DNA from 2 places in the Janthinobacterium sp. CG_23.4 genome. Region 2 is predicted to be linked to the other one. Evidence: riboswitches for the same ligand, from Rfam matches in the RefSeq annotation. Region 2 holds a riboswitch; the other holds the start of a gene.
The links. A riboswitch is a leader RNA that binds a small molecule or an ion and turns the genes downstream of it on or off. The one in region 2 is predicted to bind thiamine pyrophosphate.
Positions count from the first base shown of each region.

Region 1: another riboswitch for thiamine pyrophosphate. It lies ahead of thiC (phosphomethylpyrimidine synthase ThiC); the one in region 2 lies ahead of H4V96_RS14305 (TonB-dependent siderophore receptor).

Region 1 covers NZ_JARXUX010000001.1:553,354-559,972, reverse strand. The annotation lists gene H4V96_RS02530 (S-(hydroxymethyl)glutathione dehydrogenase/class III alcohol dehydrogenase) at 1-47, opposite strand, end outside; gene H4V96_RS02525 (response regulator) at 160-792, opposite strand; gene thiE (thiamine phosphate synthase) at 872-1,495, opposite strand; gene H4V96_RS02515 (hydroxymethylpyrimidine/phosphomethylpyrimidine kinase) at 1,458-2,282, opposite strand; gene H4V96_RS02510 (thiazole synthase) at 2,282-3,076, opposite strand; gene thiS (sulfur carrier protein ThiS) at 3,092-3,304, opposite strand; gene thiC (phosphomethylpyrimidine synthase ThiC) at 3,316-5,229, opposite strand; TPP riboswitch at 5,320-5,435, opposite strand; gene H4V96_RS02495 (hypothetical protein) at 5,544-5,801, opposite strand; gene H4V96_RS02490 (response regulator) at 5,855-6,619, opposite strand, start outside.
Region 2 covers NZ_JARXUX010000001.1:3,192,526-3,199,144, forward strand. The annotation lists gene H4V96_RS14285 (sensor histidine kinase) at 1-1,065, shown strand, start outside; gene H4V96_RS14290 (Imm26 family immunity protein) at 1,193-1,675, opposite strand; gene H4V96_RS14295 (hypothetical protein) at 1,769-2,074, opposite strand; gene H4V96_RS14300 (hypothetical protein) at 2,073-2,210, shown strand; TPP riboswitch at 2,290-2,387, shown strand; gene H4V96_RS14305 (TonB-dependent siderophore receptor) at 2,473-4,617, shown strand; gene H4V96_RS14310 (ATP-binding protein) at 4,636-5,193, opposite strand; gene pnuC (nicotinamide riboside transporter PnuC) at 5,193-5,804, opposite strand; gene H4V96_RS14320 (DUF2867 domain-containing protein) at 5,936-6,475, opposite strand; gene H4V96_RS14325 (hypothetical protein) at 6,487-6,619, shown strand, end outside.

The sequences.
Region 1 (6,619 bases), 2.6 Mb from region 2:
CTCAAAGGGGCACCCGCCTTCCAGGCAATCGCGGCTTTGGTTTTCATGTATGTCCTGTCTATGGTTGAACCAGGCGCGCCAGCGCGCCGTACCATCACATCATAACAAGCCAGGCGCCGACGTGCTACGCGGGCGCCAAACCGACGCTTGCTTCAACGCTTACTTGGTTTTTGCCCTGTTAAGGAAGGAACCATGCAAGCCGTTCAAGGTTTCCTCGGCCAACAGCAACTGGCTGGCGATTTCATTGATCTTGCGACGGCTGGAACGGGCGTGGTCGCGCAGCACCTCGAACGCCGTATTGCGGTCCGTCTGGAACTTACCCATCAGCAAACCCACGGCCAGGCTGGTTTCGCGGCCGGCGGCCAGCGCCGCATTCAAGTTCAGCTCGGTGCGGCGCAGCTGGCGGATTTCATCGGCGCGCGCCAGGCCCGCTTCGAAGGCAGGCATCAGGCGGCCTTCATCGACGGGTTTGACGACATAGCCAACGGCGCCGTAGGCGGCCGCCTGCTTGCCCGATTCGCTGTCGCCGCTGCCAGACAGGAACATGAACGGCACGCTCGTCTCGCCATGCAGGCGCTTGGCCAATTCCAGGCCGGACATGCCCGGCATGTGGATGTCGAGCAAGGCCAGGTCCGGCTCGCGCTGGGCGACCATTTGCAGCGCCACTTCGGCAGAATTGGCCAGGGCTGTCTCGTAGCCGGCATGGCACAGGACTTCGCCGAGGAATTCCAACAGGATCTGATCATCGTCAACGATCAAGATAAGGCGTTTCGCGGCGGCTGGCTGACTCATGGGTAAAGGGACCTCGCTAATGAAAGATGTTCTTATTATATGCCGATTATTCCCCCAAATCAGCCCTCCATGCCGATACTCACGCGGCAAACAATTGATTGAATTGCCGCACTGCAATATTCACATTCACCGCCGGATGCACGCTGCCAAATACGCTGCTGATGGCCGCCACCATGTCGGCGCCGCGCGCGGCCAGCGGTGCCGCATTTTCCGGCGTCATGCCACCGATCACCACGCACGGCAAGCTGATCTCGCGTTTGGCTTGCAGCACGATATCGGGGGGCGTCGTCACCGGGTACTTTTTCACCAGCGAAGGATAAAAGCCGCCGAAGGCCACATAGCTGGCGCCGCCCGCCTCGGCCATCCTTGCCAAGGCCATGTCGCCATAGCAGGAAGCGCCCACGATTTTGTTCGCGCCCAGGCGCGCGCGCACCTGCGCCACGGCAGCGTCCGTACCGCCGACGTGTACGCCGTCCGCGTCGAGCTCTTCGCACAGTGCGATAAAGTCGTTGATGATGAAGGGCACGCCATACTTGCGGGCCAGGGTCAGCAAGGCGCCAGCCTGCTCGCGCCGCTGCTGCGCGTCGGCGCTCTTGTGCCGGTATTGCAGCATGGCAACACCTTCCTGCAAGGCTTGCTCGCTCACGTCGAGCAAGCGGTCGGTGTCATCCCAGTTGGGGGTGACCAGATACAGTCCACGCATGATGTTTTCCTTGTTCAATGAAACGTTGCGGTATGCCTTGACCTGGCGCTATCGCATACGCGCCGGCCAGGGCCGCATGGCAATAGCTTTGTGCCAGCGCCAGCGCTTCGGCCAGCGGATGGCCCAATGCCAGGCGTGCCGCGATGGCGGAGGCCAAAGTGCAGCCGCTGCCGTGGAAGGCGCCGGGCAGACGCGGCCAGCGCCACTCGCGCTCGCCGCCTGCGCTATCGCACCAGCGGTTGACGATCACCTCGCCCTCACCATGCCCGCCCGTCAGCAGCACGTTCTTGCAGCCTTGCGCGCGCAGACTTTCTGCGCCACCGAGGGCCAGCGCTTCCGGCCCGTTCGGCACGATCAGGGTCGTCACCGGCAGCAAGGGCGTCAGCGCCAGCACCGCATCGCCCTTGCTGAGCAGATCACCATGGCCGCTGGCCAGTACGGGATCGAGCACCACGGGCAAGTCGGGCCGGACCAGCCGCAATTGCGCGATCAGTTGCGCAATGACGGCCGCATTTGCAGCGCTGCCGGGGATGCCGATTTTCACAGCATCAATGGCGATTTTGGCGATCAGCGCCTGCGCCTGCCGGCACAGCATTGCCGGCGCCACCGCTTCCACGCCAAACACACGGTCATTGTCTTGCACCGTCAGCGCCGTGATGACGGGCAAGGCATGCACGCCCTGCGCCGCAATGGCCAGGATATCGGCGGCCAGGCCGGCGCCGCCCGAGGGGTCGAGGCCGGCAAACACCAGCACAACCGGACGACCCGGCAGACGCTGTCGCCCCATCACGCCAGGCGGCCAGCCATCGGCGACGAGGGCGAGGCGGCAAATTTACGCGGCATGCGTCCTGCCAGAAACGCGGCACGTCCGGCGCGCACGGCCAGCTTCATCGCATGCGCCATGCGCACGGGATCGCGCGCGCCGGCAATGGCCGTGTTCATCAGCACGCCGTCACAACCGAGCTCCATGGCAATGGCCGCATCCGACGCCGTGCCCACGCCCGCGTCCACCAGCACCGGCACTTTCGCCTGGGCTATGATCAGTGACAAATTCCACGGATTCAAGATGCCCATGCCCGAGCCAATCAGCGAGGCCAGCGGCATGATGGCCACGCAGCCGATATCTTCCAAAATCTTCGCCTGGATCGGGTCGTCACTGCAATAGACCATCACGTCGAAGCCATCCTTGACCAACGCTTCGGCCGCGATCAGGGTTTCCGGCATGTGTGGAAACAAGGTCTTTTCATCGCCCAGTACTTCCAGCTTGACCAGATTGCGCCCGCCCAGCAGCTCGCGCGCCAGCTGCAAGGTGTAGACGGCATCCTTGGCGTTGTAGCAGCCAGCCGTGTTGGGCAAAATCGTGTACTGGTCCGGCGGCAGCACATCGAGCAGGCTGGGCGCGCTCGGATCTTGCCCGATATTGACGCGACGGATCGCCACCGTGATGATTTGCGCTTGCGCCGCGTCCGTCGCTTCGCGCGTCTGTGACAAATCCTTGTACTTGCCGCTGCCCACCAGCAAGCGCGATTGGTATTGTTTTCCTGCGATGCTCAGCAGATCATCGTTATGATTACTTGTCATTGCTTTTTCCTTAATTTAGCCACCGCCGATGGCGCGTACGATCTCTACCTGATCCAAGCTTTCCAGGACCCTGCCCTGCCACGCCTTGCGCGGCACGACATGGCGGTTGACGGCCAGCGCCAGCGCCTGGTTTTCCAGCGACAATGCGGCGATCAACTGGTCCAGCGTGTGCCCCGGCGGCACCTGGTGCGGCGCGCCGTTGAGCGTGATGGGTATGCATGCAGGCATCACGCTCTCCTTCATACCTTACGGTACAGCTCGGCGCCGTTCTTGATGAATTCGATGGCCTTGATTTCCATGCCTTGCTGGAGCGCCTTGTCTTCCGCGATGCCCATGCCGGCCGCATATTCGCGCACTTCCTGCGTGATCTTCATCGAGCAGAAGTGCGGGCCGCACATGGAGCAGAAATGCGCTACCTTGGCCGAATCCTTGGGCAGAGTTTCGTCGTGGAATTCGCGCGCCTTGTCCGGGTCCAGGCCGATGTTGAACTGGTCATCCCAGCGAAATTCAAAGCGCGCTTTCGACAGGGCGTTGTCGCGGATTTGTGCGCCCGGATGGCCCTTGGCCAGGTCGGCCGCATGCGCCGCAATTTTATACGTGATGATGCCATCCTTCACATCAGCCTTGTTGGGTAAGCCCAAGTGTTCCTTCGGCGTCACATAGCACAGCATGGCCGTGCCATACCAGCCTATCATGGCCGCGCCTATGCCCGATGTGATGTGGTCGTAGCCGGGGGCAATATCGGTCGTCAGCGGTCCCAGCGTGTAGAACGGCGCTTCGCCGCACTGCTCCAGCTGCAAGTCCATGTTTTCCTTGATCAATTGCATGGGCACATGGCCCGGGCCTTCGATCATCACTTGCACATCGTGCTTCCAGGCCACTTGCGTCAGCTCGCCCAGGGTTTTCAGTTCGCCCAACTGCGCCTCGTCGTTGGCGTCGTAGATCGAGCCGGGGCGCAAGCCGTCACCCAGCGAGAACGACACGTCGTACGCCTTCATGATGTCGCAAATGTCTTCAAAATGCGTGTACAGGAACGATTCCTGATGGTGTGCCAGACACCATTTCGCCATGATGGAACCGCCGCGCGAGACGATGCCCGTCAAGCGCTTGGCCGTCAGCGGCACATAGCGCAGCAGCACGCCCGCGTGGATGGTGAAGTAGTCAACGCCCTGCTCCGCCTGCTCGATCAAGGTATCGCGGAAAATCTCCCACGTCAGGTCTTCGGCCTTGCCATTGACCTTTTCCAGCGCCTGATAGAGGGGCACAGTACCGATGGGCACGGGGCTGTTGCGCACGATCCATTCGCGCGTTTCGTGGATGTGCTTGCCAGTAGACAAGTCCATCACGTTATCGCCGCCCCAGCGGATGGCCCAGGTCATTTTTTCCACTTCCTCGCCGATGGACGAAGTGACGGCCGAATTGCCGATATTGGCGTTAATTTTCACCAGGAAATTGCGGCCGATGATCATCGGTTCGACTTCCGGATGGTTGATGTTGGCGGGAATGATGGCGCGGCCACGGGCGATTTCCTCGCGCACGAATTCGGCCGTGATTTGCGCAGGAATGCTGGCGCCGAAGGACTGGCCCGGATGCTGGCGGCCCATCAGCTCGGCCAGGCGCTCGCCCATGGGACCGGAGGCTTTCAGTTCGCGCAAATACTCGTGGCGGCGCATGTTTTCGCGGATGGCCACGAATTCCATTTCCGGCGTGATGATGCCTTGCCGGGCGTAATGCATTTGCGTCACATTCTTGCCGGCGATGGCGCGGCGCGGCTTGCGGTGCAGGTTAAAACGCAGCTCGGCCAGTGTCGGGTCTGCCAGGCGGGCGATGCCGTAGTCGGAGGTGGGACCGGGCAATTCTTCCGTGTCGGCCCGCTCCATGATCCACGGCAGGCGCGGCGTAGCCAGGCCCGAGCGGATATCGATCTGCACCTCCGGGTCCGTGTACGGGCCGGACGTGTCGTACACGTAGATCGGCGGATTCTTTTCGCCGCCGAACGACGCTTCCGTATCGGATTGGCTGATTCTGCGCATGGGCACGCGGATATCGGGGCGGCTGCCTTCAATATAGATCTTGCGCGAATTGGGCAGCGGTGCGATGGCCGCTTCGTCGACCGTGGCGGTGGCGGAGAGGAATTTCGGGTTGGCGTTCATTTTGGCTCCTTGGCTAGACTTGCAGCTAGACTATTTATAGCCTGGAGCCAGCTAAGGAGGTTCGGCTGCGCGCACGCGGAAAAGCGAGGTGCGTTCATCCTAAAGCTTCCCTTCGCTGGCATTATCCAGATCAGGTTCGGAGGGTATTTCTCACCCGCGCTTGCACTGTGTTTCCACAGCGAAAGGCAGGACCCCTAGCGTTTGCCGCCTTGCGGCAGCGGGCCAATTATACGCGCTTCGCGCCGCGTGGCCAGATGATTTCTTGCGTTGTCGTCGTGCCGGCATCTGCTGCAATGCAGCAGATACCGGCGCGCTTATTTCTTCTTGCCCCAGCGCCAGGCGGTCGGTTCGCCCTTCCACTGGCACACGGCGATCAGCGCGGCGACGATGGCGACTTCATACACGATGTAGCCCAGCAGCATGGTTTGTGGCGGGAACAGGAAGGCGCCGCAGGCGAACAGCGCCAGCGCGGCCAGGAACACCAGCCAACCCTGCCAGGTGATGGGCAAACCCCAGCCCCAGCCGTAGGTCTTGGCGGGAAACCAGTATTCGGGCAGTGATTTGTCAACCATGATACTTTCCTTGTTGATGTCAATAACAACAAGTATAGATCAACGGTCGGCAATCAGACAGCACGCAGGCGCTGCGTGACATCGAGACCGATGCCGCGATAGCCGATGAAACGGCTGCCATTGTCGAACATCGGCTCGCCACTGACCTGCAGATACTGCGTGCTGCCGTCCAGGTTGGCGCGGCTATAGATGAAGTCGAGGAAAGGTTCGCGCGCGGCGATCTTGGCGTCGAGCAATGCACGCTCGGCCGCGTTCCAGCGCTGCGGCTCTGCCTCGCTGCCGATGCCCAGCATTTCAGCCACGGGACCGGAAAAGCGCGTCAGCTTACCCTGCGCATCCTGTTCCCAGTACCAGTCGGAAGACAGTTCCGTAAAGCGCTGGAAGCGCGCTTCGCTCTCGCGCAACTCGGCCGTGCGTTCTTCCACCAACTGTTCCAGCGACTTGTTGTATTCGGCCAGCTTCTGGTACAGCAAACGCACTTCCAGCATATTGTGGATGCGCGTCTTCACCTCCACCAGGTCGAAGGGCTTGCTGACGAAGTCCTTGGCGCCGGCCTGTAGCGCGCGCAGCTTATGGCCGGGCTGGGCCGTAATCACCAGCACCGGCAGATAGCTGCCCGCCTCGATGTCGCGCAAGCCGTCCATGACTTCGAAGCCATCCATTTCAGGCATCTGCAAGTCGAGCAAAATCAGATCGTAGCGGTGCTGCTGGTGCAGCGCGTGCACCGCTTGCGGGTCCATGGTGGACGTGATGCGCGTATAGCCGGCATTGCGCAACACCTGCTCGAGCAGCATGACGTTGGCCTCCTGGTCATCGAC
Region 2 (6,619 bases):
ATCGAGCCGCCGCCCGACAATTACCTGATGCCCGAGATCGAGGCGCAGGTGAAAGCCAAACTGGGCAAGGACACGCGCTTTTCCGCGCGCGTCAACGGCGTAGCCGGTTTCTGGGTCAGCTTCAAGATCGACGATGACGAATACTGGCTGATGCTGGACCGCGAGCGCCTGCGTGGCCTGACGGGCTTCCAGTGGCTGGGCTGGGCCAGCCTGGTGTCCTTGCTGTCTCTGCTGGGCGCGGCCATTATTTCGAGCCTGATCAATCTGCCGCTGTCACGTTTGACGGCGGCCGCGCGCGACATCGCCAAGGGCAAGCAGCCGGCGCTGCTGCCGGAAAAAGGCCCGATCGAAATCATCGAGGCGAACCGCAGCTTCAACCAGATGGTCGATGATTTGAAGCAGGTAGAATCGGACCGCGCCGTGATTCTGGCCGGTATTTCGCACGATTTGCGCACGCCGCTGGCGCGCATGCAACTGGAAGTGGAAATGGCCAACCTGTCGGACGAGGCGCGCCTGGGCATCCAGTCCGATATCGGCCAGATGGACGCCATCATCGGCCAGTTCCTCGACTACGCCAGGCCGACGGAAGCGTCGAGCTTCACGGACGTGGACCTCAGCGGTTTACTGAGCGACATGACGCGCGAAGCGATGCGCCTGCCGGACGTGAGCATCCATGCCAGCATCGCCGAAGGCGCGCATGCGATGGGCAATCCCACCGACTTGCGCCGCGTGCTGAACAACCTGATCGAGAATGCCCGCCGCTATGGCAAGTCGCCAGGCAGCGACCTGACGGAAATCGACATCGGCTGCCATGTGCGCACCAGCCACGGCGTGAAAAAGGTGATTATCGAGGTACAAGACCACGGCACGGGCGTACCGGCCGAGAAGATCGAGCAACTGATGAAACCGTTCACCCGCCTCGACACGGCGCGCGGGCAAGCCAACGGCGCCGGTCTGGGCCTGGCCATCGTCGAGCGCGTGCTGCAGCGCCATGGCGCCGAATTGCAGGTACGCAACCGCGAAGGCGGTGGCCTGGCGTTTCAGATCAGCTTGCCAGCGGCGTAAAAAATAATCGGGCCTGCTCACTCCGGTGTTTGCGCCAGCGGTGCAGGCGACGTAGGTCGGATTAGCGGGAACCGCGTAATCCGACAAGAACAGCCAACAATGTTGTCGGATTACGGCCTCATCCGGCCTACGCTGCCGACGCCGCTTCCTGCACCAGCACTTTATTCATCAGCAATTCCGTTGCCCCGTAACCGTACAGGGAATCGCTTTCCATGCCCGGCGTATCGAAGGGAATCGATTCTTCACGGTCCAGCTTGGCAGGGTCGGCGTCGGCATAACTGGCGCGCCAGGCGCGCTGCAATGAGGCATTACGGCGGATAAAGGCTGGCATGGGCCAGGCCTCGCGCTCCCAGTGGCGGCTGTCGCCCAGCAGGGGCCAGCGCGCGTTAAGGATGGCCATATCACCCGTGCGCAAGCGGCGCACGGCATGTTCCGGGCGCAAATCTTCCAATTCTTCCAGTACAGGCAAGCGGTCGCGCTTCGGCCCGAACATATACGCCAGCATGATGCGCCCGGCAGGCGCCCGGCGCGCTACCACGCCGGCGGCATAGCCGCCGCCAGGCAAGGGTACGGCAAACCAGCTGCCTTCTCGGTATGGCAATGATCTCATCGTTGCAAACTCTTCCAAAATCGTGTTCGGCACACAGTCTACGCGAAGCACCGGGCATGTGGCGCATGGTACGCCACAGCGACAACGCAATCGTTACCCTATGTTCTCGTCATAGTGATACTGAGCAACGATCGGCCCCGCCTTGAACAGCGCCTCCTTCATGGCCGCGTCCAGGCGCGCATCGCGGCGACGCATCCACTCGAGCAGCATGGCCGCTTCCTTGCGACTGGTGTCGCCCGCATGCGCGAGCACGCGACGCAGTTCCGGGTCCGTGCACGCCTCGAAGCGCTGGCTGTTCAAGTCCAGTGCCTGTAGCGCGGCGATGGTGGCGCCGATGGCGCGGTGCATATCGAGTGCCGTGGCAGGCAAGCCCGATTCTTCCAGTGGGACGGTGGTCATGCGCATTCCTTTTCGCGTGGTGGTAACATCGGCTGCATTCTCCGCCTCGTGGGCGAAAAGCTCAAGCGTCCACGACGCGTTTCCAGCCGCGCACCACGATTTCCTGCTGACCATCGACGACGGCAAGGTGCGCTAACTGCGTTTGTAGATTCGCGCCACACTGTTGTAAAACGCTCAGCCAGATGGGACAGCAGGCCGTGCTTCATGCTAAGCTGTCACCTCGCTAGGGGTCCTGGAGCAGTCATCCGGGTGAGAGATACCCTTCGTACCTGATCTGGATAATGCCAGCGAAGGAAAGCGCAAAGTACCTCCCTCCTTTGATAGCTCCTGCGTTGGCGCCAGCCGAACAAGCAGCCTGCCGTACTCTCCCGAGAGTCGGCTTGAACCACGAGCAATCTATGTCCACACCGAATTTATCCGTTTCTGTACTGACCCTGGCCATCGTGCAGGCGTTTGCCGCGCCAGCGCTGGCAGCGCCTGACACCGCCGACTCACAGGCCGATACGCCAAGCATGGCCGAAGTCATCGTCACGGCCAGCAAGGCGCCAGCCGCCAAGCGCGCTTCCGTGGGCGGCTTTTCCGACGCACCGCTGCTACAAACGCCGGCGTCCGTCACCGTCATTGCGCAAAAAGACATGCAGGACTTGCAGATACGTAATCTGAGCGACGCCGTCAAGCTCGACGCCAGCATCAACGACGCCTACAACGCCGTCGGCTATGCGGAACAGTTCACCATCCGCGGCTTCAAGCTCGATAACAATTCCAGCTACCGCAAGGATGGCATGGCCATTCCTGGCGACACGCAAATTGCGCTGGAAAACAAGGAGCGCATCGAAGTGCTGAAAGGCCTGGCTGGCTTGCAGGCGGGCGTGGCCGCGCCCGGCGGCGTGATCGACTTCATCGTCAAGCGCCCCACCGCTTCGCCACTGCGCACGGTCACCGTGGAAACGCGCGAGCGCGGCACCCTGTACGGCGCCGTTGACCTAGGCGGTCGCCTGGAAGACACGCGCTTCGGCTACCGTGTCAACGTGGCGGCCGAGCGCCTGCGCTCCTACATCAAGGGCGCCGATGGCAACCGTAAATTCATTTCTGGCGCCTTCGACTGGCAGATATCGCCACAGGCGCTGCTGCAGCTCGATGCCGACTACCAGGACAAGGCGCAGGCAACAGCGCCCGGCTTCCAGCTGCTGAACAATAAAACCTTGCCAACGGGCGTCAGCGCCAATGCCATGCTCAACTTGCAGCCATGGACGCGCCCCGTGGAAACCGTCACCACCAACATCGGCCTGCGCTTCCAGTACGCGTTCAATGACGACTGGAATGCCACCCTGTCGGCCAACCAGCACGCGTTCAAGCGCGATGACTACACCGCCTTCCCGTATGGCTGCAGCGGACAGGACCTGTACCCTGGCTTCTGCGGCAATGGCGACTACGACGTGTATGACTACCGCAGCCTGGGCGAAACGAAAAAGCCGCTGAGCGCGCAAGCCATGATCGAGGGCAAGTTCGCCACCGGTAGTCTGCGTCATGCATTCACGGCCGGCGTCTCGACCTTCCGCCGCAAGGACCGCGCCGGCCTGTACGTGTACGACTGGGTGGGCGTGAGCAACATCTATCAGCCGCAAATCGTCGGCACCTCGCCGGGCGTCACGGGTCCCGTGCGCCTGGTGCGCAAGGATACGGAAAACTCCGTCTTCGTGCAGGACATCATCAGTCTGACGCCGAACTGGAAACTGCATGGCGGCTTGCGCCATGTCGATGTCGATGGCTACCAGTATGTGCTCAAGGCCGACACAGAAATTCGCGCCAAGCACGACTTCCTGCTGCCCAATGTATCGCTGGTCTATACGCCGCTCGACAATGTCTCCGTGTATGCGGCCTATTCGCAGGGCATGGAACATGGCGGCACGGCGGACCGCAAGGCAATGAATGCCAACGAAGAGCTGACGCCGAGCCGCTCGAAGCAGATTGAATTGGGCGTGAAGATGGATGTGACGCCCGACTTCATGCTGGCGGCCAGCCTGTTCCAGATCCGCAAGGGCCTGGAATTCCAAAACGCTGCACGCTATTTCGTGCGTGAAGGCCAGGCGCAGCACCGGGGCCTGGAATTATCTGCGCAAGGCAAGGCTGGCCGCGACCTGAACCTCGGCGTCTCGCTCACGGCCCTGAACAGCCAGCAGTCAGGCACGGGCAATGCGGATCTCGACGGCAAGCGCGTGCCCAATGTGCCCGCCTTGAAGGCGGCCGTGCATGCGGATTACGCCGTGCAACAGGTGGCGGGCTTGAGCGTCAATGGCAGCTGGGAATATGCGGGCAAGAAAGCGTTTGAATACAACAACACGACTTTCGTGCCCTCGTACCATGTGTTCAACCTGGGCGCCGCCTACGCCACGCGCATCGCCGGCACACGCGCCGTGCTGCGCGCCGCCGTCAACAACGTGGCCGACAAGTTCTACTGGCGCGACGTGACGCCGGAATCGGATGGCTATCTGTATCCAGGCGCCAGCCGCACGTTCAAGGTCTCGGCACAGTTCGACTTTTAAACACCTAAGCAAAGTTTGTTAGGTGTTGTAAGGAAAAGAAATGGCAGGCGCTGCAGCAAGCGCCTGCCGCAGCAGGGGCGCCGCCTGGTCCAGGCGCGCCTCCAGGTTGTCGTGCAAGACGTGGTAGACGATGCCACGCGCGTCGAGCGCATCGAGCAGGTAGCGGTAAATCAATTGACGCACGGCTTCCGACTCGCGCTGCAAGCCATCGGCCACCCACGGGCTATCGGGCGCCGTCACCAGGGTCACGTCGTACTGCGTGGCATCGGCCAGCGCCGCCAGTTGCGCGTCCGCACCATCAAAATAATGGCGGCTGTAGACCAGCGTCATCAAGGGCGTCGTGTCGCAAAACAGGAAGTCACGCGCCTGCGGGGCGGCTGCCGCTTCGCGTTCGATTTGCGTTCGAGCAATACCAAACTGATCGGCCGCGAGGGGCACCCTGCCCTGCATTTCGACAAATTCGCGCAAGTATTCCGGCACCCAGACGGTGCCGTAGCGCGCAGCCAGGGCTGCCGCCAGGGTAGACTTGCCCGACGATTCCGCTCCCAGGATCGCCACGCGCACGCAAGGCCGCATCACTTGAGGACCATGGCATCGGGCGCGGCCGGTGCCGACTTTTTCCACGCCAGCAAGCCGATGATGGCCATCACCACGAAGAAGGCGTATAGCACGGCTGTCAGGGTCAAGCCCTTGTGCAGGTACAGCCAGACATACAGCACGTCGACGATGATCCAGGCAATCCAGTTTTCGAGCTTTTTGCGCGACAGCAGCAATTGTCCCACCAGGCTACCGGCCGTGAGGAAACCGTCCGCTTGGGGCACGTCCGTATCTGTCGCCGTCAGCAGCCATGCAATGAGCAGGAAACCGATCAGCCAACTTGCCGCGCAGGCCAGCCAGCCGCGGCCATCGAGGCGCGTGACGGGCAAGATCTTGCCGCCGCTGGCCGGATGCAGCCACTGATACCAGCCCCAGAACGAGACGCTGATGAACAGCAGTTGCAAGGCCATGTCGCCATACAGGCGCGAGTCGAAAAAGACGAATCCGTAAGCGGCCGAGGAAATGATGGCGAACAGCCACGCCCAGTGATTCTGGCGGATGTTGAGCGCAACGGTTGTCAGTGCCAGGACAAAGGAAATCAGTTCAAGCGGCGTGGTGGCAAAACCCAGCAGGAGAAGCGTATCGTTCATGGGAATCTTGATGAGGCTGGTGGTGCAGTATGCAATACCGGCCATGAATAAGCAAGATTGCCGGCAGCGTCACGCTGCTGCGTGCATAGCGCTCCAAGTGGGCGCGGGGGCGCGCAAGGCCTGCGGGGGCCTCAGGCCAAGCCTGCGTTGACGGCGCGCGCCAGCGAACGCTGCACAATCAGCTTGTGGAAGGGCCGGATTAGCATAATGTAGGCGCGCCCCACCCGATTATGGCAATGCACGACGCTAGTCACGGTCACACTGCCGAACTGTTCCTGCCCCGCATGCCGGTTGCGCAGCAGCGACAAACGGAAATCGAGGTGGCTGTCATCCTCACCCACGATGATCTCGTCGTCACTGACGGCGTAAATGCGAAAGATGCCGATGCGCTTGCCTGGCGTCGCTTCCATCTGCCTGGCGGTCTTGATGCCGAAGCGCGCCACGATAGCGTCGCGCAACACCATCAGGCTCTGCGCCCAGCCCGGCTGGCTGCCCAGCAACTGGCGCGCCAGGCTTTCCATGTCCAGCACGCGGGCGCGCGCGTTTGGCAGGTCGACGGCATAGGCATCTGCCAAGTTGCTGCCCGGGTACAAGGGAGCGATACTGGCGCCAGGCGGCAAGGCCACGGCACGAACGGCCGTGTTGCGCACCATCTTGTTCAGCTCTTGCATGGGCACTCCATGTGCTCAGTGAGGACACGGCCATCATACACAACAAAGTCAATAGCGATCACATCGCATTCGCCCTGGCCGCACCCATTCACTACCGGCTGATGTTCGAGCACCAAGACGTGCGCCAGTTGTGCTTCATCGCTT